Regions from separate parts of the Streptomyces sp. NPDC056987 genome, predicted to be linked through region 2. Evidence: riboswitches for the same ligand, from Rfam matches in the RefSeq annotation. Region 2 holds a riboswitch; each other region holds the start of a gene.
What was found. A riboswitch is a leader RNA that binds a small molecule or an ion and turns the genes downstream of it on or off. The one in region 2 is predicted to bind cyclic di-AMP.
Positions count from the first base shown of each region.

Region 1: another riboswitch for cyclic di-AMP. It lies ahead of ACFTZC_RS25620 (M23 family metallopeptidase); the one in region 2 lies ahead of ACFTZC_RS12360 (NlpC/P60 family protein).
Region 3: another riboswitch for cyclic di-AMP. It lies ahead of ACFTZC_RS35730 (M23 family metallopeptidase); the one in region 2 lies ahead of ACFTZC_RS12360 (NlpC/P60 family protein).

Region 1 covers NZ_JBHURV010000024.1:47,941-57,284, reverse strand. Annotated here, with positions in the region: gene ACFTZC_RS25635 (DNA topoisomerase (ATP-hydrolyzing) subunit A) at 1-1,058, opposite strand, end outside; gene ACFTZC_RS25630 (M16 family metallopeptidase) at 1,285-2,670, shown strand; gene ACFTZC_RS25625 (M16 family metallopeptidase) at 2,688-4,070, shown strand; cyclic di-AMP (ydaO/yuaA leader) riboswitch at 4,279-4,441, shown strand; gene ACFTZC_RS25620 (M23 family metallopeptidase) at 4,454-5,248, shown strand; gene ACFTZC_RS25615 (GntR family transcriptional regulator) at 5,465-6,172, shown strand; gene ACFTZC_RS25610 (HPr family phosphocarrier protein) at 6,357-6,638, opposite strand; gene ACFTZC_RS25605 (GNAT family N-acetyltransferase) at 6,769-9,344, shown strand, end outside.
Region 2 covers NZ_JBHURV010000008.1:156,035-165,378, forward strand. Annotated here, with positions in the region: gene ACFTZC_RS12340 (LuxR C-terminal-related transcriptional regulator) at 1-87, shown strand, start outside; gene ACFTZC_RS12345 (hypothetical protein) at 146-523, opposite strand; gene ACFTZC_RS12350 (NlpC/P60 family protein) at 713-1,789, opposite strand; gene ACFTZC_RS12355 (hypothetical protein) at 2,059-2,412, shown strand; gene ACFTZC_RS12360 (NlpC/P60 family protein) at 2,504-3,913, opposite strand; cyclic di-AMP (ydaO/yuaA leader) riboswitch at 3,921-4,095, opposite strand; gene ACFTZC_RS12365 (ATP-dependent DNA helicase) at 4,363-6,894, shown strand; gene ACFTZC_RS12370 (peptidoglycan DD-metalloendopeptidase family protein) at 6,991-8,766, opposite strand; gene ACFTZC_RS12375 (esterase/lipase family protein) at 9,030-9,344, opposite strand, start outside.
Region 3 covers NZ_JBHURV010000046.1:19,700-29,043, forward strand. Annotated here, with positions in the region: gene ACFTZC_RS35705 (sporulation protein) at 1-149, shown strand, start outside; gene lhgO (L-2-hydroxyglutarate oxidase) at 256-1,473, shown strand; gene trmB (tRNA (guanosine(46)-N7)-methyltransferase TrmB) at 1,687-2,490, shown strand; gene ACFTZC_RS35720 (PrsW family intramembrane metalloprotease) at 2,622-3,923, shown strand; gene ACFTZC_RS35725 (aldo/keto reductase) at 3,979-4,923, opposite strand; gene ACFTZC_RS35730 (M23 family metallopeptidase) at 5,012-6,061, opposite strand; cyclic di-AMP (ydaO/yuaA leader) riboswitch at 6,073-6,227, opposite strand; gene ACFTZC_RS35735 (PP2C family protein-serine/threonine phosphatase) at 6,476-7,636, opposite strand; gene ACFTZC_RS35740 (MerR family transcriptional regulator) at 7,933-8,679, opposite strand; tRNA gene ACFTZC_RS35745 (tRNA-Met) at 8,799-8,872, opposite strand; gene ACFTZC_RS35750 (hypothetical protein) at 8,957-9,163, opposite strand; gene ACFTZC_RS35755 (hypothetical protein) at 9,297-9,344, opposite strand, start outside.

The DNA.
Region 1 (9,344 bases), on a different contig from region 2:
GGCTGGCCGTCCACCAGCGCCACGTTGTTGATGCCGAAGGACTCCTCCAGCGGCGTCAGCTTGTAGAGCTGCTCCAGGACCGCTTCCGGCACGAAGCCGTTCTTGATCTCGATGACCAGGCGCAGGCCGTGCGAGCGGTCCGTGAGGTCCTTGACGTCGGCGATGCCCTGGAGCTTCTTCGCGGAGACCAGGTCCTTGATCTTCGCGATGACCTTCTCGGGGCCGACCGTGAAGGGCAGTTCCGTGACGACGATCCCCTTGCGGCGCGGGGTGACGTCCTCCACCGTCGCCGTCGACCGGATCTTGAAGGTGCCCCGGCCCTTCTCGTACGCGTCCTTGATGCCCGTCAGCCCGACGATCCGGCCGCCGGTCGGCAGGTCGGGGCCGGGCACGAAACGCATCAGCGTCTCCAGGTCCGCGGCCGGGTGCTTGATGAGGTGGCGGGCGGCCGCCACGACCTCGCCCAGGTTGTGCGGCGGCATGTTCGTCGCCATGCCGACCGCGATGCCGGTGGCCCCGTTGACCAGCAGGTTGGGGTACGCGGCCGGAAGGGTGACCGGTTCGCGCTCCTGGCCGTCGTAATTCGGCTCGAAATCGACGGTGTCCTCGTCGATCGACTCGGTCATGAGCGACGTCGCGTCGGCCATCCGCGCCTCGGTGTACCGCATGGCGGCCGGCGGGTCGTCGTTCCCGAGGGAGCCGAAGTTTCCGTGGCCGTCCACCAGCGGCAGCCGCATCGAGAACGGCTGCGCCATGCGGACCATGGCGTCGTAGATGGACGCGTCCCCGTGCGGGTGGAGCTTGCCCATCACCTCACCGACGACGCGCGCGCACTTCACGTAACCGCGGTCGGGGCGCAGGCCCATCTCGTTCATCTGGTACACGATGCGGCGGTGCACCGGCTTCATGCCGTCCCGGGCGTCGGGCAGGGCCCGGGAGTAGATCACCGAGTACGCGTACTCAAGGAAGGAGCCCTGCATTTCATCGACCACGTCGATGTCGAGGATCTTCTCCTCGAAGTCCTCCGGCGGCGGGGTCTTGGTGCTGCGGCGGGCCATCGCGGCTGCGGCTCCTTCACAAGTTCTGTACGGCAACTTCTGGAACTGACGCGGACCATTGTGGACCGCGCCACTGACAACGCCGACCTCGACCCGTCGTTGGGACGAGAAGGGGGGCGTGTCGGAAGGGTGCCAGATCCCGGACCTGTTACGGGAACTTCGCCAGGTGTCGGCACGCTTGCATACAGTGGCAGGACTTCTCCATATCGCGATCGAAGGGACGTACATGCCCATGGGTCACACGGCCACAGCGCAGGCCGGTTCCGGCGGCCTGACAGCGACTGAGCACCGCCTGGCCAACGGCCTCCGCGTGGTGCTCTCCGAGGACCACCTGACCCCGGTCGCCGCGGTCTGCCTCTGGTACGACGTCGGCTCCCGCCACGAAGTCAAGGGCCGTACCGGTCTTGCCCACCTTTTCGAGCACCTGATGTTCCAGGGCTCGAAGCAGGTGTCCGGGAACGGCCACTTCGAGCTGGTGCAGGGGGCCGGCGGTTCCCTCAACGGCACCACCAGCTTCGAGCGCACCAACTACTTCGAGACCATGCCCGCCCACCAGCTCGAACTGGCACTCTGGCTGGAAGCCGACCGGATGGGCTCCTTGCTCGCCGCGCTCGACGAGGAGTCCATGGAGAACCAGCGGGACGTCGTCAAGAACGAGCGCCGCCAGCGGTACGACAATGTGCCATACGGTACGGCCTTCGAACGACTGACCGCGCTCTCCTACCCCGAGGGCCACCCGTACCACCACACGCCGATCGGGTCGATGGCCGACCTGGACGCGGCCACCCTGGAGGACGCCCGCGCGTTCTTCCGTACGAACTACGCGCCGAACAACGCGGTGCTCTCCGTCGTCGGCGACATCGACCCCGAGCGCACCCTCGCCTGGATCGAGAAGTACTTCGGCTCCATCCCCTCCCACGACGGCAAGCAGCCGCCGCGCGACGGCACCCTCCCCGACATCATCGGCGAGCAGCTGCGCGAGGAGGTCCTGGAGGAGGTCCCGGCCCGCGCGCTGATGGCCGCGTACCGGCTGCCGCACGACGGCGACCGCGCGTGCGACGCCGCCGACCTGGCACTCACCGTCCTCGGCGGCGGCGAGTCCTCCCGCCTCCACAACCGGCTGGTACGGCGCGACCAGAGCGCCGTCGCCGCGGGCTTCGGACTGCTGCGGCTGGCGGGCGCCCCCTCGCTCGGCTGGCTGGACGTGAAGACGTCCGGCGGCGTCGAGGTCCCCGAGATCGAGACCGCCGTCGACGAGGAGCTGGCCCGGTTCGCCGCCGAGGGCCCCACCGCCGAGGAGATGGAGCGGGCCCAGGCCCAGCTGGAGCGCGAATGGCTGGACCGGCTCGGCACGGTCGCGGGCCGCGCCGACGAACTGTGCCGGTTCGCCGTCCTGTTCGGCGACCCCCAGCTCGCGCTGAGCGCCGTCGACCGCGTCCTGGACATCACCGCGGACGAGGTCAGGGCCGTCGCCGCGGCGCGGCTGCGCCCCGACAACCGGGCGGTGCTGGTGTACGAACCGGTCACTCCCGACGACGTGGCGGCCACCGCCGACGCCGCCGACACCGCCGACGCCGCCGAGACCGACAAGCACGAGGGGACGGACCAGTGACCGACGCTGCCGTGACCATGGAGTTCCACCCGCGGCCGACCGCGGGCGAGGCCAAGCCCTGGGCCTTCCCCGCCCCCGGGCGCGCCACGCTCGACAACGGGCTGACGGTGCTGCGCTGCGACCGGCCCGGCCAGCAGGTGGTGGCCGTCGAGATCAATCTCGACGCCCCGCTGGACGCCGAGCCCGAAGGACTCGACGGCATCGCCACGATCATGGCGCGGGCGCTCTCCGAGGGCACCGACAAGCACAGCGCCGAGGAGTTCGCCGCCGAGCTGGAGCGCTGCGGCGCCACCCTCGACGCGCACGCGGACCACCCGGGCCTGCGGGTCTCCCTGGAGGTCCCCGTCTCCCGGCTGCTCAAGGCGCTCGGCCTGCTCGCCGAGGCGCTGCGCGCCCCCGCCTTCGCCGACAGCGAGGTCGAACGGCTCGTACGGAACCGGCTCGACGAGATCCCGCACGAGACCGCCAACCCGGGCCGGCGCGCCGCCAAGCAGCTCTCCAAGGAGCTGTTCCCGGCCGCGCTGCGCATGTCCCGGCCGCGCCAGGGCACCGAGGAGACCGTGGCGCGCATCGACGCCGCGGGCGTCCGCGCCTTCTACGAGGCGCACGTACGCCCCGCCACGGCCACCGCGGTCGTCGTCGGCGACCTCGCGGGCGTCGACCTGGACGGGATCCTCGCGGACACCCTCGGCGCCTGGACGGGCGACACGGCGGCGCCCCGGCCCGTACCGGCGATCACCGCCGACGACACCGGCCGCGTGGTCATCGTGGACCGCCCCGGCGCCGTCCAGACGCAGCTCCTGATCGGCCGGATCGGCGCCGACCGGCACGACCGTGTCTGGCCCGCGCAGGTGCTCGGCACGTACTGCCTGGGCGGCACGCTCACCTCCCGGCTCGACCGCGTCCTGCGCGAGGAGAAGGGCTACACCTACGGCGTACGCGCCTTCGGCCAGGTGCTGCGCTCCTCTGCGCCCTCCTCCCCGGACGGGGCGACGGGCGCCGCGATGCTCGCCATCAGCGGCTCCGTGGACACCGCGTCCACGGGACCGGCGCTCGACGACCTCTGGAAGGTGCTGCGCACCCTCGCCGCCGAGGGGCTCACGGACGCCGAACGCGATGTGGCCGTGCAGAATTTGGTGGGCGTCGCGCCGCTGAAGTACGAGACGGCCGCCTCCGTCGCCGGCACGCTCGCCGACCAGGTGGAGCAGCATCTTCCGGACGACTTCCAGGCACAGCTCTACGCCCGGCTGGCCGAGACGGGCACGGTCGAGGCGACGGCCGCCGTCGTCAACGCCTTCCCGGTGGACCGGCTCGTCACCGTTCTGGTCGGCGACGCGGCGCAGATCAAGGAGCCGGTCGAGGCTCTGGGAATCGGTGAAGTGACGGTTGTCACAGGCTGATTCCTCTTTCGAGGGAACCCCGGCGACCGCGGTCGCCGGGGTTCTGCTTTATGTCCGCTTTGATGGAGAGGGTGCCTGTCTGCCCTGTGGTGTGCGCTACAAAAAACCTTGTCCGTTTGGTTATTGAAAGACGAGCCGCTTAGCGTCGGTCCGGCTGTTCGCCGTTGCGCCACATCCGTGGCACCGGGCAGCCATCGCCGAGTCCCCGTCAGATGCTGTGCCCCAGCCGGTGCAGCGGGGGGAGCCGGGGACCCACGTCCCTGGGGTGAATCGGACGGCCTTCGCGGGCACACCGCGCGCGGAGGGGTCCGTAGGAGACCTTCCTGCTCCGAACCCGTCAGCTAACCCGGTAGGCGAGAGGGAAGGAAAGGACCAGCCACTCCATGGCGTTCACCCGTGCCACCGGGAAGCACCGCGCCCCGCACCGCATCACCTGCAAGGGCGCGAGCGCCGCCGGGTTCGCGACGCTGACCGCGACCGGCGTCATCGGCACCCTCGCCTCCCCGGCCCTCGCCGCAGGCACCGGCCCCGAGGCCGTCTCGGACACCGGCCTGACCCAGGTCATCGCCATCGGCGACGCCGTCGCCGGCGCGGTCGACGACCAGGCCGAGGCCCAGCGCCACGCCGCCGAGAAGGCCGAGCGGCTGAAGGCCGAGGCCAGGGCGCGCGCCGCCGCCAAGGCCGAGGCGGAGCGCAAGGCGGAGGCCCGTGCGAAGGAGCTGCGCGAGGAGCGGGAGCGCGCGGCACGGGCCGAGGAGCGCAAGCGGCTGAACACCTTCCAGCTCCCCGTCACCGGCTCCTACGTCACCACCGGCTACCACACCGGCGGTTCTCTCTGGTCCTCCGGCAGCCACTCGGGCGTCGACTTCCGCGCCGCGTCCGGCACCGCGGTCGTGGCGGTCGGCACGGGCACCGTCGTCGAGGCCGGCTGGGGCGGCTCGTACGGCAACAACATCGTCCTCAGGATGGCGGACGGCACCTACACCCAGTACGGCCACCTCTCCTCGATCGGCGTCTCCGTCGGCCAGAGCGTCGCCGCGGGCGAGCGGATCGGGCTCTCGGGCGCCACCGGCAACGTCACGGGGCCGCACCTCCACTTCGAGGCCAGGACGAGCGCCGACTACGGCTCCGACATGGACCCGGTCGCGTACCTGCGCGCGCACGGCGTCGGGGTCTGACCGCCTTCCGCCCCCTCCGCGTACCTCTCCGGGCCCGTCCGCCCACGTCTCTCCGTCGCTCCCGGTCCCTCCCGCGTGCGGGTCTCCGCCTCCGCGCTGGCCAAAAGATATCCATGGATTCCGGGCACCCATCGGAAATTCGCGTTGATTGCAATAGAGTCACGGAACAGGCGTCAATCGGCAGCGTTTCGCGCGGATTAAGGCGGAGGTTCGGACATGCGCATTCCGGCGCACTCGGTATGCACGGCCATTCGCGACGACATCGTCTCCGGACTGTTCGAGCGGGGCAGCCGGCTCACCGAGGAGCAGCTCGCGCGGCGCTACGGCGTCTCCCGCGTCCCGGTACGCGAGGCGCTGCGCACGCTGGAGTCGGAAGGCTTCGTGACCACGCGCCGCCATGTCGGCGCGTGTGTGGCCGAGCCTACGGAACAGGAGGCCGCGGACCTGCTGGAGGTCCGGCTGCTGCTGGAGCCGCTGGGCGCGGCGCGCGCCGCCCAGCGCCGCACGGAGGCCCACCTCAAGGTCCTCCGCGGCCTGGTCAGACTGGGCCAGGAGCGGGCCCGCAGGGGCCAGGGCGAGGATCTGCGCGCGCTGGGCGCCTGGTTCCACGAGACGCTCGCCCAGGCCTCCGGCAGCCCCGCGCTCACCTCGCTGCTCACCCAGCTGCGCCACAAGATCGCCTGGATGTACGTGGTCGAGCAGCCCAGCCACCCGGTGGAGTCCTGGGCGGAGCACGGCGCGATCGTGGACGCGGTGGCGCGCGGCGACGGCGAACGCGCGCGGGCGCTCACCACCCTGCACACGGAGCGCACGGTGGTGGTGTACCGGCTGCGCCGCTCCGACCGGGGGCGCGACCAGGGCCGTGACCGGGAAAAGGTGAGGGCTTCGCAACATGCCGTAAACATCGCAAGCGTACGGCATTAACAATCGCGCCGTATACAAAGAGAAAGAAATAGGTGCGGCCTATTCTTCGCTGCCCGCGCGCAGCCGCCTTCATGAAAAGCCGCCGCACCAAAAGACGCCGCACGGAAGACGGACGGAAAGACGGAGCCGTGGTCCGCGCCGAATTCGGCGGACCACGGCTCCGTCGTGGAAATACGCTCCGGGATCAGACCGTCTCGGGAAGCTCGTCGAGCCCCTCGGCGACCAGCTTCGCCAGCCGGTCCAGGGCGGCGTCCGCGCCCTCGGCGTCGGAGGAGAGCACGATCTCCTCGCCGCCCTGCGCGCCCAGTCCGAGCACCGCGAGCATCGACGCGGCGTTGACGGGGCTGCCGTCGGCCTTCGCGATGGTCACGGGGACGCCGGCGGCCGTGGCGGCGCGGACGAAGATGGAGGCGGGACGGGCGTGCAGCCCCTCGGCCCAGCCGACATTGACGCGGCGCTCAGCCATGGTGTTGCCCTTCAAGTCGCAAAAAGTCTCAAAACAGATGTCTGGACCAAGAGTCTCATGGGGCGCGGAACGGATCCCCGTCACCCCCGATCACCGGTCACGGACACCGCCCGCGCCGTACGCTTTGGGCATGGAGCACCCGCGGGACCACGCGTATCCAGGGCACTGGGAGGCGGACGTGGTGCTGCGCGACGGCGCCACCGCCCGGATCAGGCCGATCACCACCGAGGACGCCGAGCGGCTGGTCAGCTTCTACGAACAGGTCTCCGACGAGTCCAAGTACTACCGCTTCTTCGCCCCCTACCCGCGCCTCTCCGACCGCGACGTCCACCGCTTCACGCACCACGACTACGTGGACCGGGTGGGGCTCGCCATGACCGTGGGCGGCGAGTTCATCGCGACCGTACGGTACGACCGCACCGACGAGCGCGGACTGCCCGCCTCCGCCCCCGCCGACGAGGCCGAGGTCGCCTTCCTCGTCCAGGACGCGCACCAGGGCCGCGGCGTCGCCTCCGCCCTCCTGGAGCACATCGGCGCCGTCGCCCGCGAGCGGGGCATCCGCCGCTTCGCCGCCGAGGTGCTGCCCGCCAACAGCAAGATGATCAAGGTGTTCCGGGACGCCGGGTACACCCAGCGCCGCAGCTTCGAGGACGGCTCCGTACGGCTCACCCTCGACCTCGAACCCACCGCCGAGTCCCTGGCCGTCCAGCGGGGCCGTGAGCAGCGCGCCGAGGCCCGCTCCGTGCAGCGCCTGCTGACCCCGGGCTCGGTCGCCGTCGTCGGCACCGGCCGCGCCCCCGGCGGCGTCGGCCGCACCGTGCTCCGCAATCTGCGCGACGCCGGGTTCACGGGGCGGCTGTACGCGGTGAACAGCGCGTTCCCCGAGTCCACGGAGAGGCTCGACGGCGTCCCCGCCGTACGCTCGGTCACCCGGATCGGTGAACCCGTCGACCTCGCCGTCCTCGCCGTCCCCGCCGAGCGGGTGCTCGAAGCGGTCGAGGACTGCGGCCGCTCCGGCGTCCAGGGCCTGGTGGTCCTCTCCGCCGGGTACGCGGAGAGCGGCGCCGAGGGCCGCGAGCGCCAGCGCGCACTGGTACGGCTGGCCCGCTCGTACGGCATGCGCATCATCGGCCCCAACGCCTTCGGGATCATCAACACCGCCGACGCGGTACGGCTGAACGCCTCCCTCGCGCCGCAGCCGCCCGCGCGCGGCCGGATCGGCCTGTTCACCCAGTCCGGCGCGATCGGCATCGCGCTCCTCGCCGGACTGCACCGGCGCGGTGCGGGGCTGTCGTCCTTCATCTCGGCGGGCAACCGCGCGGACGTCTCGGGCAACGACATCCTCCAGTACTGGTTCGAGGACCCGGACACCGATGTGGCGCTCCTCTACCTCGAATCGATCGGCAACCCGCGCAAATTCACCCGGCTCGCCCGGCGCACGGCGGCGGTGAAGCCGGTCGTCGTCGTGAAGGGCGCCCGCCACAGCGGCAGCGCGCCACCGGGGCACACCGTCCCGGTGACCCGCATCCCGGACGCCACCGTCTCGGCGCTGCTGCGGCAGGCCGGGGTGATCCGCGTCGACACGGTCACCGAACTCGTCGACGCGGGGCTGCTGCTCGCCTCCCAGCCGCTCCCCGCGGGCCCGCGCGTCGCGATCCTCGGCAACTCCGAGTCGCTCGGCCTCCTCACCTACGACGCCTGCCTCACGGAGGGGCTGCGCCCCCTGCCGCCCCAGGACCTCACCACGTCCGCGGCGCCCGACGACTTCCGTACGGCGCTCACGGCGGCCCTCGCGGACCCCGGGTGCGACGCCGTCGTGGTGACCGCGATCCCGCGGGTGGGGGAGACGGGCACGACGGACCCCGCCGACGGCGGCGCGCTCGGCACGGCGCTCAGGACGGCGGCGGCGACAGCCCCGGCGAAGCCGGTCACGGTGGTGCACGTGGAGATCGGCGGACTGGCGGAGGCCCTCTCCACGGCGACGCACAGCGGCCCGGGCCGCCCGTCGCCGCCACCGACACCGCCATCCTCGGAGCCGCCCCCGTCGGCGCCGCCACTGCCACCGACGTCCTCGGAGCCGCCCCCGCCGCCGTCACCCGCCGCCGGACCGTCGCCCGGACCGGCCGAATCGCCCGGGACGCCCCCGTCCGGCGCCCCGGGCACCGCCGCGCCCGCCGGCGTGCGTATCCCCGCCTACCCCGCCGCCGAGCGCGCCGTCCGGGCGCTGGCCGAGGCCGTACGGTACGCGCGGTGGCGGCGCCAGGCGGCCGAACCCGGGAAGGTCCCCGAGTTCCTGGACGACACCATCGACGAGAGCGGGGCCGCCGCGCTCATCGGCCGGCTCCTCGGCGCCGCCCCCGACACCCGCCGCCTCTCCCTGGCCCCCGGCGACGCCCACGAACTCCTCGCCCTGTACGGGATCCCCGTACGGCCCGCCCTGCCCGCGCCGGGGCCCGACGAGGCCGTCGCCGCCGCCGCGCGGCTCGGCTACCCCGTCGCCCTGAAGACGACCGCCCCGCATCTGCGCCACCGCGCCGACCTCGGCGGCGTACGGCTCGATCTCGCCGACGAGGCACAACTGCGGCTCGCCCACCGCGAGCTGACCGAGCGGCTCGGCACCGCCGTCGAGCTGCGCCCCGTCGTCCAGGCCATGGCGCCCCGCGGCGTGGACACCGTCGTACGGGCCGCCATCGACGCCGCCGCGGG
Region 2 (9,344 bases):
TCCCATGTCTCGGCGGTCCTGCGCAAGCTCCAGCTCTCCAACCGGCACGAGCTGACCCGCTGGGCGACGGCCCGCAGGCTGGTCTGACGGCCCACGGCCCACGGCTCACGGCTGACGGCTCACGGCCGCCCGGCGGGCCGGACGGCTACGAGCAGTGCCACCCGGTGACGTACAACCGCCCCCGGTGGTCCAGCACGCCGCGGATGCATTCGCCGGGCAGGGTGTCGATGACGCCGGTCAGTTCGGCGCGGCCGTGCCGGGTGCGCTGCGTGCCGAACCAGCCGGGGAAGGCCGTGAGCCGGGCGTCCTTGCGCTGGTAGCCGAGGCGTACACGAATTTCGGGCTCGTCCCCGTGGCGTACGTACCGCGTGGTGAAGGGGCCCGCGCCGCCGATCGGGCCCTCGACGCAGAGCCGGCCGCCGGAGAGATCCCCGCAGCCTTTCGGGGTGACCCCCACGGGGGCCAGGACGAACAGCGCGCCGGCCACGAGGGCCGTTGCCCTGACAGTGGTGGCTCGTCTCACGACCGCCCCTCTCCGATCACCCCGCCGTTGCCGGCCCGGCGTACCCCGTCTCACCTCGCGGGCCGATGAGCGGACCGCTTGCTGCACATCGTGACCCGCAACCGAGGGCGGGGCACTCCGGCGTGGGCCGTCAGGGGCGGTCGGAGACCGACGACGCGTGGACGGACCGGAAAGGGCGTCAGACGGACGCTAGAGCGGTCGGGCGGCGCCCGCGAACGGCATCTCGTCGACCGGCGCGAGCCGGACCGCCGTACCGGGCCTGGGCGCGTGGATCATCTGTCCGCCGCCCACATAGATCCCGACATGGCTGATGCCCGAGTAGAAGAACACCAGGTCACCGGGGGCCAGTTCGGAACGGGCGACGCGCCGGCCCGTGTTGATCTGCGTGTAGGTGGTGCGGGGCAGGGCGACCCCGGCGGCACGCCACGCGGCCTGGGTCAGCCCTGAGCAGTCGAAGGAGCCGGGACCGGTCGCGCCCCACACGTACGGCTTGCCGATCGCGCCGTACGCGAAGGCGACGGCGGCCTCGGCCCGCGCGTTCGGCGCCGCTGCCGTGCCGCGTGGCGTCCCCCGGTCCGCGCGGGCCGGGTCCCCGCCGTCCTGTCGCCCCGTTCCGCCCCGCCCCTCGTACCGGTCGCGCTCCTCGGCGGTGAGCTCGTCGAGCAGCCGCTGGGCGGAGCCGATCTTCCGCTGGATCGTGGACTTGTGCCGGGCCAGCTCGGCACGGCGGGCCGTGAGATCGGCGAGCTGGGTGTCCGCCCGCGAGCGCAGCCCGGCGATCCGCGACAGCTCCCGGCGGATCCCCGCGACGGTGGCGGCCTGCCTGCTGCCGGCCCGCTCGGCGACACCGGCCTGCTCCAGGTAGTCCTCGGGCCGGGAGCTGAGGGCGAGCTGTACGGCGGGGTCAAGGCCACCGCTGCGGTACTGCGCGGTGGCGATCGAGCCCAGCTCGGCGCGCGAGGTGTTGAGCCCGTCGGTCCTGCGCGCGGCCTCGTCGCGCAGCTCGGTGAGCGAGGCACGGGCCTCGTCCGCCTTCACCTTCGCCCCGTTGTACTGCTCGGTGGCCGTCTCCGCCTGCGCGTACAGCGTGTCGACCTGGGCCTTGATCTGCGCGGGGGTGAGCCGGGGCTCGCCCTGCGCGGGGCCCGTGGCGGTGGCGGTCGCGGCTCCCGCGAGCGCGAGCGTCGCCGCGGTGCGGCCGGCCTGGCCGGTGAACAGCCGCTGTCTGGGCTTTCGGTGGATTCGGTGGTTTCGGTGCGCTGCCACGGGGGCGGGGTCCGTTTCCTTCGGTTCCGTTGACTCCGTGCGGTACGGCCGCCCGGTACGGCCCCGTGAGGGCCGTACGCAGGACGTTAGGGCGCACGGTCACAGCCCGGCCTCGACATGGCGGGTATTGGCGGGAGGTGAAGGTTCCGGAGCGTTTCACGATCATGATGGCCCGGCGGAGCGCGCTTTTCCGGACGGACCCGACTGATAGCGGAAGTAAGCCCCACCTCACCGAAGGCGGGTGATATGGGCCGGGCTACGCTCCCGGCATGGACGTACTGATCAATGTCTTCGTCGCCCTGCACATCATCGGCATAGCCGCCCTGCTCGGCGGTTTCCTGACCCAGATGAAGGCGATGAGCGCCGGTACGGCGCGCTTCACCCCGGCGATGCTGCACGGCGCTCTCACCATGCTGATCACGGGAATGGTGCTGGTGGGCCTCAACCAGGCCGACGACCAGCCCCTCAACAACATCAAGATCGGCGTCAAGCTGGCCGTCCTGGTCGTGATCCTGGGCATCGTCTACGTGAAGCGGGACGACGAGGCGGCCGAGAAGCCGCTGTTCGGCGCGGTGGGCGGGCTGACTGTGGCCAACATCCTCATCGCCACGCTCTGGACCTGACCCCGGCCCCCGACGGACCCGACCCCGGTGAGGTCGGGTCCGCCGGGTCCGCGGGGCGCCGAGACGGAGTCCGCGGGGCGCCGCGACCGGGTCAGGCCGGGCGGACGCTGCCGTAGATCGGCAGGTAGTAGATCGATTCCTCACGCACGTTCGCACCCGGCTTGGGCGCGTGGATCATCATGCCGTCGCCGATGTAGATGCCGGCGTGGCTGATGTCGTCGTAGAAGAAGACCAGGTCGCCGGGGAGCAGATCATCGGTGGTGACGCGCGTGCCCGTGTCCACCTGGTCGCTCGTGCTGCGCGGCAGCTCGACACCGGCCGCCCGCCACGCCGCCTGGGTCAGGCCCGAGGAGTCGTACGAACTCGGCCCCGAGGCGCCCCACACGTACGGCTTGCCGATCTGGGTGCGTGCGAAGGCGAGCACCTTCGCCGCCTTGGCCGCGTAGATGCCGGCGGGGTCACCGCCGGTCACGGCCTCCAGTCCGGTGCCGCCAGCCGTTCCCGCGTTCGCACCTGCGACCGTTGCCGCGTCGGTGCCCGTTCCCGTGCCTGATCCCGTGCCCGTGCCGGGGTCGGCCGACGGAGCCTGGGGCTGCGACCGGGGCAGGATCAGCTCCGCCTCGCGCCGGCGCTCCGCCTCGGCGTCGGCCTCCGCCTTGTCGCGGGCCTCCGCCTTGGCCTGCGCCTCCGCCGTGCGGCGGGCCGCTTCTTCCTTCTTGCGCTCCAGCGCGGCCAGCCGTGCCTGCTCCTCCGCGGTGAGCCGCGCCAGCAGCGCGCGGGCCTCGGCCAGCTTCTTCTGGATCTGCTCCTTGCTGGTCCGCAGGGACTCCTGGGACTCGTCCGGCGACTCCGGGGCGCGGGTGTCCGCCCGGGAGCTCCAGTGGTCGGCGACGGGGCTCTGCTGACGGTCGGTCAGCCGCTCCGTCATCCCCGTCTGCTCGACGTACGTCTGCGGGCTGTCCGCGAACAGTACGGCGGCGGGGGCCGTGGCAGGCATGGCGGGAGCCGTTGCGGGCATGGCGGGAGCGGTGGCAGGCATCGCCGGTACAACAGGAGTGACAGGGGCGACAGGGGCGACAGGTGGGGCCGGGGCTGCCGGGGTGACGGAAGCGGCCGGGGCGACAGGGGCGCCCGCAGGGGTGCCCGCGCCGCCCCCGGACTGCGCGGACGTGTAGGAACCGAGCGTACGGCGGGCCTCGTTCAGCTTGTCCGCGCTCTTGGCCACACCGTCGATGACCCGGTCGACCGTGCGCTTCTGCTTGGCCGTCGCCTCCTTCGTCCTGGCGGACCTCTGCGCGTCACCACCGGCCTGGCGGTACAGGTCGCTGACCTTTTTCTCCACCTCTTCGACCGACGGCGAGGACTTCGATTCCGTGGGCGCGGCGTCCGCGCTCTGCGTCGACAGCAGCGTGACCGAGGCGAGGGCGGCCGTCGTGATCCCGACGGCAGGGGTGTTGGTGCGTACCCCGCTACGGCTGCGCGCCTTGCGATGCGACGCCAAGTTCGGCATCTCCTTCCGTGGACCGCCTACCGGGTTAGCTGTCGGGTTCGGGCGGAACGGAAGGCTGCCCTACGGGCGTTGTACGTACGGCGAACGTACGGCCCGATTCACCCCGGTCTTGCAGAGTGGGTCCCCGGTTCCGAACTTCCCGCTGGAAAGCCCGGATTCGGCGTGGGCCGCCCGCTCGGCGCGGATCGCCTTCAGAGGTACGGGCTGCCTGATCGAGCACGCTAGCCAAGATGTGGCGCTGATGTGAAGGTGGATGGCCGATATGCCCGATACATTTCTGTGACCATTTGCTCGTGCGGAGTGCAGGGAGCCGTAATAGGGGGTATAGCGTTACGCTCCGTGTGTAATCCGGAACCGTCCGCCTTCCGGGGTGGATCCGCCGGACCGGCTTCGCCGGGCGGGCTCCGACTGTCGGTGCGGCGGCCTAGACTCGTTAAGCGATGAGCAGCCTCTTTGACGACAGTTTCCTGGCCGACCTCCAGCCCTCCGGCGACGAGCACCCCCCGCCGCCCGAGGACCTGGACGAACACGCCCCGGAGCAGGTGCCCGACGACCTGTTCCAGGGGGCGTACGACGTGCCTCCGGCCCGGGATCCGTACCACCGCAACGGGTCGGCCCGTACGGTCATCGACCCTGCCTCGCTCCTCGAAGGGCTGAACGAGGAGCAGAGCGCGGCCGTCGTGCACACGGGGTCGCCGCTGCTCATCGTCGCCGGGGCCGGATCCGGCAAGACCCGGGTTCTGACCCACCGGATCGCCCATCTCCTCGGCACCCGCAGCGTCCACCCCGGCGAGATACTGGCGATCACCTTCACCAACAAGGCCGCGGGCGAGATGAAGGAGCGCGTCGGGCAGCTCGTCGGCCCGCGCGCCCAGGCGATGTGGGTGCTGACCTTCCACAGCGCCTGCGTGCGGATCCTGCGGCGCGAGTCGAAGCGGCTCGGGTTCACCTCGTCGTTCTCGATCTACGACGCCGCCGACTCGAAGCGGCTCATGGCCCTGGTCTGCCGCGATCTGGACCTCGACCCCAAGCGCTATCCGCCGAAGTCCTTCAGCGCCAAGATCTCCAACCTCAAGAACGAGCTGATCGACGAGGAGACCTTCGCGGGACAGGCCGTCGACGGCTTCGAGAAGACGCTCGCCGAGGCGTACCGGATGTACCAGGCACGGCTGCGCGAGGCCAACGCCCTGGACTTCGACGACATCATCATGACCACCGTCCACCTGCTCCAGGCGTTCCCCGACGTCGCCGAGCACTACCGGCGCCGCTTCCGGCACGTCCTGGTGGACGAGTACCAGGACACGAACCACGCGCAGTACACCCTCGTACGCGAGCTGGTGGGCCCCTCCGGCGAGGGCGAGGACCCCGCGGAGCTCTGCGTCGTCGGCGACGCCGACCAGTCGATCTACGCCTTCCGCGGCGCCACCATCCGCAACATCCTCCAGTTCGAGGAGGACTACCCGGACGCGACGACGATCCTGCTGGAGCAGAACTACCGCTCCACGCAGACGATCCTCAGCGCCGCCAACGCGGTCATCGAGCGCAACGAGAGCCGCCGCCCGAAGAACCTCTGGACCAAGGCCGGCGCCGGCGCCCAGATCACCGGTTACGTCGCGGACACGGAGCACGACGAGGCGCAGTTCGTCGCCGACGAGATCGACCGGCTGACGGACGCGGGCGAGGCCAAGGCGGGTGACGTCGCCGTCTTCTACCGGACGAACGCGCAGTCCCGCGTCTTCGAGGAGATCTTCATCCGGGTCGGCCTGCCGTACAAGGTCGTCGGCGGAGTGCGCTTCTACGAGCGCAAGGAGGTCCGTGACGTCCTGGCCTACCTGCGGGTCCTCGCCAATCCGGAGGACAACGTACCGCTGCGCCGGATCCTTAATGTGCCCAAGCGCGGCATCGGGGAGCGGGCGGAGGCCATGATCGACGCTCTCGCGCTGCGGGAGAAGATCACCTTCCCGCAGGCGCTGCGGCGCGTGGACGAGGCGTACGGCATGGCGGCGCGCTCCGCCAATGCCGTCAAGCGCTTCAACACGCTGATGGAGGAGCTGCGTACGATCGTCGAGTCGGGTGCCGGGCCGGCACTGGTCCTGGAGGCCGTGCTCGAACGGACCGGCTATCTGGCGGAGCTTCAGGCCTCGACCGACCCGCAGGACGAGACCCGGATCGAGAACTTGCAGGAACTGGCGTCGGTGGCGCTGGAGTTCGAACAGGAGCGCAGCCAGGCCGCCGCGGGCGCCGACGCCGGTGACGGCGCTGATGGCAATGACGGAACGGCCGGCGCGGAGGCCGCCGCTCCGGCCGTGGCCGCGACGCCGACCCTCGCCGAGTTCCTGGAGAAGGTCGCACTCGTCGCCGACTCCGACCAGATCCCCGACGAGGACGAGGACGGCTCCGGCGTCATCACGCTGATGACGCTGCACACCGCCAAGGGCCTGGAGTTCCCGGTGGTCTTCCTCTCCGGCATGGAGGACGGCGTCTTCCCGCACATGCGCGCCCTCGGCCAGACGAAGGAGCTGGAGGAGGAGCGCCGCCTCGCGTACGTCGGCATCACGCGCGCCCGTGAACGGCTCTATCTGACGCGGTCGTCGATGCGCAGCGCCTGGGGGCAGCCCTCGTACAACCCGGCCTCGCGCTTCCTGGAGGAGATCCCGGAACGCCACCTGGAGTGGAAGCGGACCGGCGCGCAGATCCCGGCGGGCCCGACGTCCGGGATCACGTCGTCGCTCTCCTCCACCGCAGCGCGCTCGCGGTCGGGCGGCGGGCCTTCGGGCTTCGCCACGCGGCGCACGAGCGACAAGCCGGTGATCACGCTGGCGGTGGGAGACCGGGTCACGCACGACCAGTTCGGGCTCGGCACGGTCATGGAGGTGACCGGCGCGGGCGCGGACGCACAGGCGACGGTCGACTTCGGGGACACCAAGCCCAAGCGGCTGCTGCTGCGGTACGCGCCGGTCGAGAAGCTGTAGGCCCGGGAGGGGCGGGTGCCCTGCCGGGTGGCAGGGCACGGGCACGTACGGCAGGTGCGGCACGTACGGCCTGGCGGGAGGTCGTACGCGCCGGGTTTACGTCGGGTCGAGGCCGTGGCTGCGGAGCCAGGCCAGCGGGTCGATCGCCGCGCCGCCGCCGGGCCGTACCTCGAAGTGCAGGTGCGGACCGGTCGAGTTGCCCGAGTTGCCCGAGTAGGCGATCACGTCACCGGCCTTGACGGAACCGGAGCGGAGCTTGGTGGTGCTGAGGTGGCAGTACCAGGTCTCCGTGCCGTCGGCGGCGGTCACGATCGCCATGTTGCCGTACGCGCTGTTGTACTGCGTGCGTACGGTGCCGTCGGTCGCCGCCATGACAGGCGTGCCGTACGACACGGGGAAGTCGATCCCGGTGTGCATGGACATCCAGTTGACGCCGGCCTGGCCGTACTGGGCGCTGAGTCCGTTCTGCGAGACGGGGAGGGCGAACTTGGGGCGGAGCGCCTCCTTGCGCGCCGCCTCTTCCTTGGCGCGCTGCCGCTCCGCCTCCTTCCGCTCCTGAAGGTCGATCCGCTCCTGTGTGCGGCTGGCGCGGTCGCCGAAGTCGCGGGCGTCGGCGCTGAGCGCGGCGAGCTGTGTGTCCAGCTTGTTGTTGGCGGCCGCGGTGACGGGCTTGGTGGAGGCGGTGTCCTCGGCGGAGGCCGTGGTGGTGGAGTCGTCCTTGGCGTCCTCGCCGGTGAGTCCGCCGACGGAGGCCGCGGCGATGCCGGCGACGCCCATCACGCAGGCGGAGGGAACGGCGACGGTGAGGAGGGCCGAACGCTTGGCGGGGGTGCGGCGGCGGCCCCGGCTGCCGCCGCCACTGCCGCCGGCCCGGCGCACGGGGCGGGGGACGGCTGTCACGGCGGGGGTGGCCATCGTCGGCGCCATGTGCAGCGCGTCGGGGTCGTCATCCGGAGTGCCGGGCTCCGCGGGGTTCTCGGAGTCCTTGGTGAAGTCGACGGCCGGCGTGGGACGTTCCGCCCCGGCCGCCGGTCCGGTCTCCGGTGCGGCGTGGGCCTCGGTGGCGACGGTCTCGTAGCCCTGCTCGGTCTCGTAGCCCTGCTTGGCTTCGTAGCCGTGCTCGGTCTCGTGGTCGGGCTCCGTGCCGAAGGCCCGTTCAGGCTCGGGGCCGGGGGCGCCGTACGCGTACGACGTGTCCTCGTGCGGTGCGGTGGCCCCGTTCCAGGCCGTGGCGTCGTACGAACCGGTGTCGAACGTGGACGCGGTCCACTGAGCGGTCGCCTCGTACTCGAACGGTGCGGCTTCGAACTGCGCTGCCTGTGCCGCCTCGAACTGCTCTGCCTCGAACGGTGTTGCCTCGAACTGTGCCGCCTCGAACTGCGCGGTTTCGAGTTGAGCCGCCTGCGCGGGATCGAACGCGGCGGTCGCCGTCGCCCCGGGAGTGTCGTAACCGTACGAGGCGCCGTTGAACTGCGTGCTGTCGAACTGGCCCGTTCCGTCAGGGCTGTTCGGCTGGACGACCTGGTGCCACGCGCCGGAACCCCACTCGCCTGTGGCGTCCTGCGGATAGCCGCTGCCGTCGGTGGGGGCGGGCGGGGCGACGGTGGGCCATTGGCCGCTGGTGTCGTACGCCTGTGTGCCGTACGTGTCGTACCCGGTGGCCTGGTGATGGGCGCCGGTGTCCCACTGACCACTGTCGTAGTGGTCGGCCTGCACGGTCGCGTACTGGCCGGTGGAGGCGGAAGCGCCGCCGTATCCACCCGCGCCCGCGGAACCGTCCGGCAGGGAGCCGAAGAGGGGATCTGTCTCGAAGCTGCCGTTCTGGTAACCGTCGTATGCGGTGTACCCGGCGTGGGCGTGCTGGTCGTTCACCAACTTCTCTCTCGCCTCGGCAGCAGAACCAGGGTCTGGGAAATCCGGCCGTTGATGGAAGGAATCCCAGAGGGAAAGCAGTGGCCGCGACTGTACCCGGCGGTATGCGACGGCGACAATCTTCCGCGAGTTTCGTGCTTTGCGGAAACGGGCATTCGGCCGTGTTTCGGCGAACTGTGGGCGCAGGCTTGGCCATATGTTCGAAACGTGTTCGAGTGCGAGGCTCGTGCGAGCCCCTCGGGGCGGGGCGTCGGGCGCGGGGTTCAGGCGACGGAAATGGACCCGGATCCGTCCTCCGGCGGCGCCGGTTCGGAGCCTTCGCCGGAACCGGAGCCGCCGAGCGCGTGCCGGATCCCCGCGGCGACCCCCGGGTGGACCGGCAGGGCGAGATGGCCGACACCGCTCACCAGCACGTTCTCCACGAGAAGGTCCGGGTGTTCGATCCTGGCCGTCGAGACGGGCGCCATCAGCGGGTCGGCATCGCTCCAGAAGCTCACGAACCGCGTACGGCAGCCGGGCGCGGGCAGCCGCAACTCCTCGATGACCGGCGATCCGGGGCGCATCTGCCGTACGACGGG
Region 3 (9,344 bases), on a different contig from region 2:
GGGCGGTGGAGGTCGCGGGACGGATCTCGTCGGCCCGTACGACCGAGTACGTACGGGACCTGCTGCACCGCCTGGAGCCGTACGGGGACGAGCCCCGCGTGGTCGAGCTGCGGGAGCGGGCCCGGCCGCTGCTGGTGGCACCCGCGTAGGCCGCTCGGCGCCGGCCGCCGGATCGGGTGCGTTGATCACCTCGCGCGGGTTTAAGCGGACCGCGGGCGGGCCAGTGCACTATCGGGGTGGGAGGTGACGCGCGCGATGGGCGGGCACGTGGGGTTCGACTGCGAGGTGCTGGTGATCGGCGGCGGGATCGTCGGCCTGTCGACGGCGTACGCGATCACGCGCGCGGCGCCGGGGACCCGCGTCGTCGTGCTGGAGAAGGAGTCCGGTCCCGCGCGCCATCAGACGGGCCACAACAGCGGGGTGATCCACAGCGGGGTCTACTACCGTCCGGGATCGCTCAAGGCGCGGTACGCGGTGCGCGGCTCCGCCGAGATGGTCAAGTTCTGCGCGGAGTACGGCATTGCGCACCAGGTCACGGGCAAGCTGATCGTCGCCACCCGCCGCGACGAGCTGCCCCGGCTGCACGCCCTGGTCCAGCGCGGCCGGGAGAACGGCCTGCCGGTCCGGGAGCTGGGCCCGGCCCAGATCATGGAGTACGAGCCGCAGGTGCGCGGCCTCGCGGCGATCCAGGTCGGCACGACGGGCATCTGCGACTTCGCGGCGGTCGCCCGGCAGCTCGCCGCCTCGGCGGAGGCCGCGGGCGCCTGCGTACGGTACGGATCCGAGGTCACCGCCGTCGACCGGCGCCCCTGGGGCGTCGCGGTCCGCACGGCGACGGGGAACGTGGTCAGGGCGCGGGCCCTGGTCAACTGCGCGGGGCTGCAGTGCGACCGGCTGGCCCGGCTCACGGGCGACGAACCGGGGATGCGGATCGTGCCGTTCCGGGGCGAGTACTACGAGCTGGCCAGGCCGGAGCTGGTCCGGGGGCTGGTCTATCCGGTGCCGGACCCGGCGTTCCCGTTCCTCGGGGTGCATCTGACGCGGGCCGTCGACGGCAGCGTGCACGTCGGACCGAACGCGGTCCCCGCGCTGGCCCGCGAGGGGTACACCTGGACCGCCGTACGCCCGGCCGAGCTGGCCGCGACGCTGGCCTGGCCCGGCTCCTGGCACACGGCGCGCAGGCACTGGCGGTACGGCGCGGGCGAGCTGCGCCGCTCGCTCTCGAAGCGGGCCTTCGCGGCGGCCGTACGGCGGCTGCTCCCCGCGGTCAGGGACGCCGACCTGCGCCCGGCGGCGGCGGGCGTACGGGCCCAGGCGATCCTGCGGGACGGCACCCTGGCGGACGACTTCCTGATCCGGCGGGCGCGGCGCACGGTCCACGTCCTGAACGCCCCGTCCCCGGCGGCGACCGCGTCGCTGCCCATCGGGCGCGAGGTGGCACGCCGGGCGCTCGCAGTGCTGGCGGAGGGGTAGGGCCTTCCCCCTTCCCCTCTCCCCTCCCCCTTGGCGCCCTTCGTCCGTCGGCCCCGGAGCGCCGGGAGCGGTCCGTAGAATTGGGGCATCACGGCCGGATCCCGGCCGCACCCCGCCCCGCCTCCGCCCCCACCAGCCCGGATTGCCGAGATGACCGAGAACCCCACAGCGAGCCGCCCCGCGCAGCGCCCCGCGATCCGCCCCGCCGGCCGGATGTTCCCCGACGGCACCGGCCCCGCGGCCGACCCCGCCGGGTCGCACTTCGAGCGGCGGATCCGGAGCTTCCAGCCGCGCCGCAGCCGGGTGACCACCGGGCAGGCCGACGCGCTGCGGCGGCTCTGGCCGGTGTGGGGCATGGACATCGACGGCCGGCGGGTCCTCGATCCGGGCGCGCTCTTCGACGGGCTGCCGGTCGTCCTGGAGATCGGCTTCGGGATGGGCGAGGCGACGGCGCGGATGGCCGCCGCCGATCCCGGGACCGGCATCCTCGCCGTCGACGTGCACACGCCGGGCCAGGGCAATCTGCTCCGGCTCGCCGAGGAGAACGGGCTCTCCAACATACGGGTGGCCAACGGCGACGCGATCATCCTGCTCCGCGAGATGCTGCCCGCCGCGTCGCTCGACGGGATGCGCGTCTACTTCCCGGACCCCTGGCCCAAGAAGCGGCACCACAAGCGCCGGCTGATCCAGCAGGAGTTCCTCACCCTGGCCGCGCCCCGGCTGAAGCCCGGGGCCGTACTGCACTGCGCGACCGACTGGGAACCGTACGCCGAGCAGATGCTCGCCGAGCTCACCGCGCATCCGGACTTCGAGAACACGGCGCCGGACGGCGGCTACGCACCCCGGCCCGCCTTCCGGCCGCTGACCCGGTTCGAGGGCCAGGGGCTCGACAAGGGGCACGTGGTGCACGACCTGCTGTTCCGCCGTACCGGAAGCCGTACCGAGGCTCCCGCCGAGGCTTCCACCGGGACTCCTGCCGGAACTCCCCCCGAGGCTCCTGCCGGAGATCGCGTCTGACATCGGCGTTCGGGCACGGGCCCTCGCCGGGTGTCAGTGCCCCTCGTTAGGGTCATCAGGTGTCAGAACCGTTCCAGCGGAGCCCCGGTCCGTCGCGTCTCGACCCCGAGCGCCCCGATCCGGGGCCGGCCATCCCCGTCTACGAGCAGCAGGAGCTGCGCGGCGACCTGTGGAGCGCCGTGCCCGAGCCCGCCCGCAGGCGTTACCGGCCGACGCGCGCGTTCTGGCGCAGGAGGGCGGTCAGGGCCTGGGCGGTGATCACGGTCCTGGCGCTCTGCGCGCTGGTGATCCTCGCGCTCGTCCGGGAGCAGACCGGGCCGCAGGGCTTCCTGGTGGGCCTCGGGCTCGCCGTCCTGCCCGTACCGCTGCTGGCGGCCGCCTTCCGCTGGCTGGACCGGGTCGAGCCGGGACCATGGCGGAATCTGCTGTTCGCCTTCGCCTGGGGCGCCTTCGCGGCGGCGCTCGTCGCGATCATCGCGAACTCCTTCGCGACGGAGTGGATCGCCACCGCCACCGCGGATCCGGCGGGCGCGGAGTCGCTCGGCGCCACGGTGATAGCGCCGGTCGTCGAGGAGAGCGCGAAGGCGACGGCGATCCTGCTGATCTTCCTCTTCCGCAGACGCAGCTTCACGGGGCTGGTCGACGGCGTCGTGATCGCGGGATTCAGCGCCACCGGATTCGCGTTCACGGAGAACATCCTCTATCTGGGCAACGCGTTCGGCGAGGACCAGAGCCAGGGGTACTCCGGGCTGAACTCGGTCACGGCGGCGACCTTCTTCGTACGGGTCGTGATGTCGCCGTTCGCGCACCCGCTCTTCACCGCGGCGGCGGGCATCGGCTTCGGCCTGGCGGCGGTGGCGGCCCGGCGGCAGAAGATCCGCCGCGTGGCTTTTCCGCTGCTCGGGCTGGTCCTCGCGATGGGCATGCACGCCCTGTGGAACGGCTCGGGGTCGCTCTTCGGCCCCTTCGGCTTCTACGCCGTGTACGGGGCCTTCATGGTCCCGGTCTTCGGGCTGCTGACCTGGCTGGTGATCTGGAGCCGGCAGCGCGAGCTGCGGACGCTCGCGGCCGAGCTGCCCGCGTACGCCGCCGCGGGGTGGCTGGCCGCGGCCGCGCCCCCCGCGCTCTCCTCGATGCGGGCGCGCTCCATGGCGCGCGGGTTCGCGGGGCGCCACCACGGGCCCGCGGCGGCGCGTACGGTCGCGGAGTACGAGGCGTTCGCGACGTCCCTGGCGTTTCTGCGCCACCGGGCCGGACGGGACCCGGTCGGCCCGGACTTCGTGGAGCGCGAGCAGGAGCTGCTGCACCACCTGTGGGAGCGCAAGGAGATAGCCGGGCCCGCGCTGACCTACGCGGCGCGGGCCACGGGCCGGGTACGGGTGCCGCCGCCGTACATCGACTACGACGGCTACAACCCGTACCGCCAGTACTGACACCCGCCAGTACGGACACCCGCCGGTGCCGACGGGTGTCCCGGTGCCTCCTCCGTCAGGCGGAGGCGGCGGTCAGCTCCGCCAGCTCCTCCGCCGTCAGCTCCAGCTCCGTGGCCGCGAGCAGCGTCGGGAGCTGCTCGACCGTGCGCGCGGAGGCGAGGGGCGCGACGACGGTCGGCTGCGCCGCCAGCCAGGCGAGCGCGACGGTGGCGACCTCGGCGCCGCGCGCGGCGGCGATCCGGTCCAGCGCGGCGAGCACCCCGACGCCCCGCTCGGACTCCAGGTACTTGCCCGCGCTCCCGGCCCGCGCGCTCTCCACCTGGGCGCCGGGGCGGTACTTACCGGTCAGGAAGCCGGAGGCGAGGGCGAAGTACGGCACGACGGAGAGGCCGTGACGGACCGCGGCGTCCCGCAGGGGGCCCTCGTACGTGTCGCGCGAGACCAGGTTGTAGTGCGGCTGAAGGGCGACGTACCGGGCCAGCCCCTCGCGCTCCGCGAAGGCGATCGACGCGTCCAGCCGCTCCGCGCTGATGTTGGAGGCGGCGACGGCACGCACCTTGCCCTCCGTGACGAGCTGGTCGAGGGCGGTGACGATCTCCTCGACCGGGACGTCCGGGTCGTCGAAGTGCGTGTAGTACAGGTCGATGTAGTCCGTACGGAGCCGCCGCAGCGACTCCTCGGCCCCGGCCTTGATGGTGGCCGCCTTCAGCCCCTTGAACTCCGGGTGCGCGCCCACCTTCGTCGCGAGGAGCACGTCGGAGCGGTTGCCGCGCGCGGCGAACCACTCGCCGAGGACGGTCTCGGACTCACCACCGGAATGGCCGTCCACCCAGGCCGTGTAGACGTCCGCGGTGTCCACGAAGTTGCCGCCCGCGGCGGCGTACGCGTCGAGGACGGCGAAGGACTCCGTACGGTCCGCGGTCCAGCCGAAGACGTTGCCGCCGAGGGCGAGCGGGAAGACCTTGAGGTCGGAGGAGCCGAGTGTGCGCAAAGTCGTCATGCGTCACTTCAACCCCACCGCAGAGCGCCTTATTCCGTTTCGGGGCGCTCCGCGTGCTCCTGCCGCACCCGTGACCGGGGCGTCGGCCTCAGGGGTTGATTCCCTTGCCGTTCAGCCACGCCATCGGGTCGATGCCCGTGCCGCCCGCCGTGTGGACCTCCAGGTGGAGGTGGGGCCCGGTCACGTTGCCGGTCGCGCCGACGCGGCCGATGACCTCACCGGTGGAGACCTTCTGCCCGGCGCTGACGGAGAGCGAGGACTGGTGCGCGTACCAGACCTCCGTGCCGTCCTCCAGCTCCAGGACCGTGCGGTAGCCGTACGAACCCGACCAGCCGGCCGACTTGACGGTGCCGCTGTGCACGGCCTTGACCGGGGTGCCCGTCGGCGCCGCGAAGTCCAGGCCGGTGTGGTAGCCGGAGGACCAGAGGGAGCCGGACTGGCCGAAGGAGGAGGTGAGGGTGTACGAGGAGGTGGGGAGGGAGAAGCTGGCCGCCAGCTTGGCGAGACGCTCCGCCTCGGCCTTGGCCTTGGCCTCCGCCTCGGCCTTCTTCTTGGCCGCCTCGATCTTCTTCTCCGCGTCGCTCTGCCGCGCCTTGGCCTGGCTCGCGGCCTTCTCGGCGGCCGCGTCCTCCGCCGCCGCCTTCTGCGTCGCGTCGGCCTTCGCCTGCTGCCGCTCGGCCTGCTGGAGGATGCGGGCGCGCAGCGCCTCGCCGGCGTCGGTGGCGCCCTGCTCGCTGTCCGCGGCGGTCAGGCCGGCGGTGCTCAGGGGCGCGCGGGCCAGCACGTCCGACGCGGAGTCCGCGTCGTCCGACCCCAGGGAGCCCATCCCCGGCAGGGACTTGGCGTCGGGAAGGTTGTCCGCGATGGCGTCGGGCAGGGATATGGAGACCGCGGGCTTGTCCTGCGCGGTGGCGATGCCGCCCGCGCCGACGGCGGCGATGACGCCGACACCGAGGACCGTGGAGCTACGGGCGAGCCCGTTGCGCTGCTTGGCGACGCGGTGCCTGCCGCGTACGGGGCGGATGGACTCCTCGGTGGGATTCCACTCCCCCCAGGTCCCGGGAGCCTCGTTCTCACTGCCGCTGCCGAAGGAGTGGGTTTCGAAAGTGGCCGTGGGGGCAGGCTTGTTGGACGCCACTGAGGCGTGCTCCTTTCCTTCCTTCTCGCCTACCGGGTTAGCTGACGGGTTCGGAGCAGGAAGGTCTCCTACGGGTGTCCCCTGCCGCACAAGGCGGCAAGTAACTCCCGATTCACCCCAATTGGTGGTTCCCCGGTTCCCTCGCGGGATTCGGCGCACGCGCACGGTGCCATCTCTGGCGACGGCTGGGACAACCGCGCTGCGTTATCGAACGTTAATAGAGACCAGGGCCTTATTCCAAGCTGTTCCCGATGATCGTTAACGACTTCGCAACGGACGTACCGGGACACAAGAACGCGCATCCGGGCGAGTCGATCGGCGCTCGGAGCATATTGGTCCGCCTCGCATACTTGACGGTATGTCAAACCTTATGCGGAGGGACACTTATCGGTCACCATGAGTGACGCCGCCGGCTCACAACACGATCGGCATCGTCCTGCGCCGCTCCGGCTCCCCCTCCGAGGGCCGGCTGACCGCCAGCAGCGCCATGTCGTCCTGGCTGCCGCCGCCCGTGTGCCGCCGTACGTCGTCGATCAGCGCCTGGAGCATCTCGTCGGGCCCCTGGAAGATCCGCCCGTCGAGCCGCTCGCGCGGAACGTAGAAGATCCCGTGCGCGTCGCGCGCCTCGGTGAGCCCGTCCGTGTAGAAGAGCAGCGTCGCGCCGTCGGGGTACGCGGACTGCTCGGCCCGGTCGGGCCACGCGCCCAGTTCGCTCATGCCGAGCGGCAGCGCGGGGTCGTGCGCCGCCAGCATCCGTACGGCGCCGTCGTGACAGATCAGCGGCTCGGGATGGCCGCGGTTGACGAGCCGTACGACGCCCTCGCCGTGCGGGATCTCCGCCAGGACGGCCGTGGTGAACCCCTCGAAGACGTCGAGCCCGTCCCGCCGCGTCCCCTCGCGCAGGAGTGAGCGCTCCAGCCGCTGCGCGACGCCCTCCAGCGAGCTCTCCTGCTCCGCCGCCTCCCGGAACGACCCGATGATGACGGCGACCGCCTCGACCGCCTCCAGCCCCTTCCCCCGTACGTCGCCGACGACCAGCCGCACCCCGTACGGCGTGTCCTGCACCGCGAACAGGTCGCCGCCGATGAACGCGCCCTCCTGCGCCGCCTCGTACCGCGCCGCGATCCGCAGCCCGCCGATTCGCTCCGCGGGTCTGGGCAGCACGGCGCGCTGGGCGGTCTCGGCGATGACGCGGGCGGAGGCGAGCCGTTCGCCGCTGCGTCTGACGACGCCGTTGATGTAGAGCGCGAGGGCGGAGACGACGAGCACCGTCAGCAGTTCGCTGATCGACACCACCGTGGTGAGCGTGTCCGTGTGGATACGGAGCGCGATCTCGGCGAGGAGCGAGGCCACGGCCACCAGCAGGGTGCCGAGCAGCGGGAAGAACGGGGCGGCGATCAGCGGGGCGGCGGCGAAGAACGGCGCCCCGGTCACACGGGCCGGAGTCGACAGGTCGAGCGCCAACCCGCCGATGATCACCAGGGCCGGCAGGAACCGGACGAGCCGCCGCCCGGCCAGGCGCCGCGCGTACGGTCCGCCCGGCCCGCCCGGCCCGAAGGGCGCCCGGTCCGCCACCCTGCCCAGGCCGTGGCCGGGGTTCCGGCGATGGTCGCGCCCGTACGTGCCGGTCACCCAGAAACCCGCGGCGTCGGCGCCCAGAAGCCCGGCACCGTCGGCGTCCTGTCTGCTTCTGCCGCCGAGGCGTTCCCGGATTCTCCTGAGCTTCCCCACCAGTCGTCTCCTGCCCGTTCCGCCGACGGCTGCGGGCGGCACCGCGCTCCACCCAGGCTGGCCGCCGCCACGGTGGGCGGCGACCCGCGGTCGGCCGACTGGGCTACGGAGACCGATGGCACGGAGGCCGGTGTGGAGACTCAGTCGGTCAGGTGGCGCTCGGCGTACACCTTCATGGCGTCCCGCACGAGCACAGCCGTACCTTTACCGTACTTGTCATACGTCGCGGTGAAACGTGGATCATCGACGTACATGGCCGTGACGCCGATGACATAAGACCTGGTCGGCTCCATGGTCACCGCCAGCCAGTCGCAGTGACGCCGGGCGATCGCCTGCGCCTCCTCACCGGACGCTTCGTGCCCGGCCGCCGCCGCGCGCCCCCAGTCGCGGGCGATCGACTCGTGCCGCTCCTGGAACGCCCGGCGCTCCTCCTCGCCGAGCGAGCGCCACCAGCGGTCGCCCTTCTCGTAGGCGGGTCGGCCCCACCTCTCGGTCACCTCCTGCTCGTACCGTGTGTACGCGAAGCCGTCGAGCACTTCGTCCGCCATGAGTTCCTCTCCCCTCTCGGTCTTGTGGAGAGTGGTCCGCACCGATGCGATGAGCCGTCCGATGCGCTCGCGTTCCTGCTCCAGCAGCCCCAGATGGCCGCGTAGGGCGGCCGCCGTGTCCTGCTGGCCGTCGAGGATCCGGGCGATGTCCGGCAGCCCGAGGCCCAGCCCCCGCAGCAGCAGGATCCGCTGCAGCCGGACCAGGGCCGCCTGGTCGTAGTACCGGTATCCGTTGACGCCGGTCCTGCTGGGCTCCAGCAGCCCCAGCTCGCCGTAGTGCCGGAGCGTACGGCTCGTCGTACCGGCCTTCTTCGCGATGTCCTGGATCGACCACTCCATGACGTTCACGGTAGAAGTTGACGTTACGTAAAGGTCAAGCGCGAGCCGGGAAACGCGAGCCCGGAAATACGACGAAGGCCCGGATTCACCAGGAATCCGGGCCTTCGTTTTCTTCGTAGTAGCGGGGACAGGATTTGAACCTGCGACCTCTGGGTTATGAGCCCAGCGAGCTACCGAGCTGCTCCACCCCGCGCCGCTGAACAAGACTCTACGCCATCCGGAGCAAGATCATTACCAATTCCCGCGGCGGCGTCTGCGGGGGGCGGCCGGAAGGCCGCTAGGCGGCCTCGACGACATCCGCCCGTACGGCGGCGGCCCACTCCACCAGCAGCCGCTGGTAACGCTCCTGCTCGGCCGAGGACAGCGAGCTGCCCGCACGCGCCCACAGCGCGCGGATCTCCGCGTTCACCACAGCGGCGGATCTGACAGGGAACGGGGACGCGGACACGGACGCGGACTCCGGGGTGGCAGAAGAAGCGAACATGAGAGCAAGGCTACGGCCGGCCACTGACAATCGGCGGAGCGTGGCCCCTGCGCCGGACCCGGCACCCGATTCCCGGGCACACGGACACCCGTTGCCCGTTGCCCGGCACCCGTTACCCGGCGCACCGTCCGCCTCACACCACCACGGTGTACTCATGGGCGGGGCCGCCCTGCCACTCCAC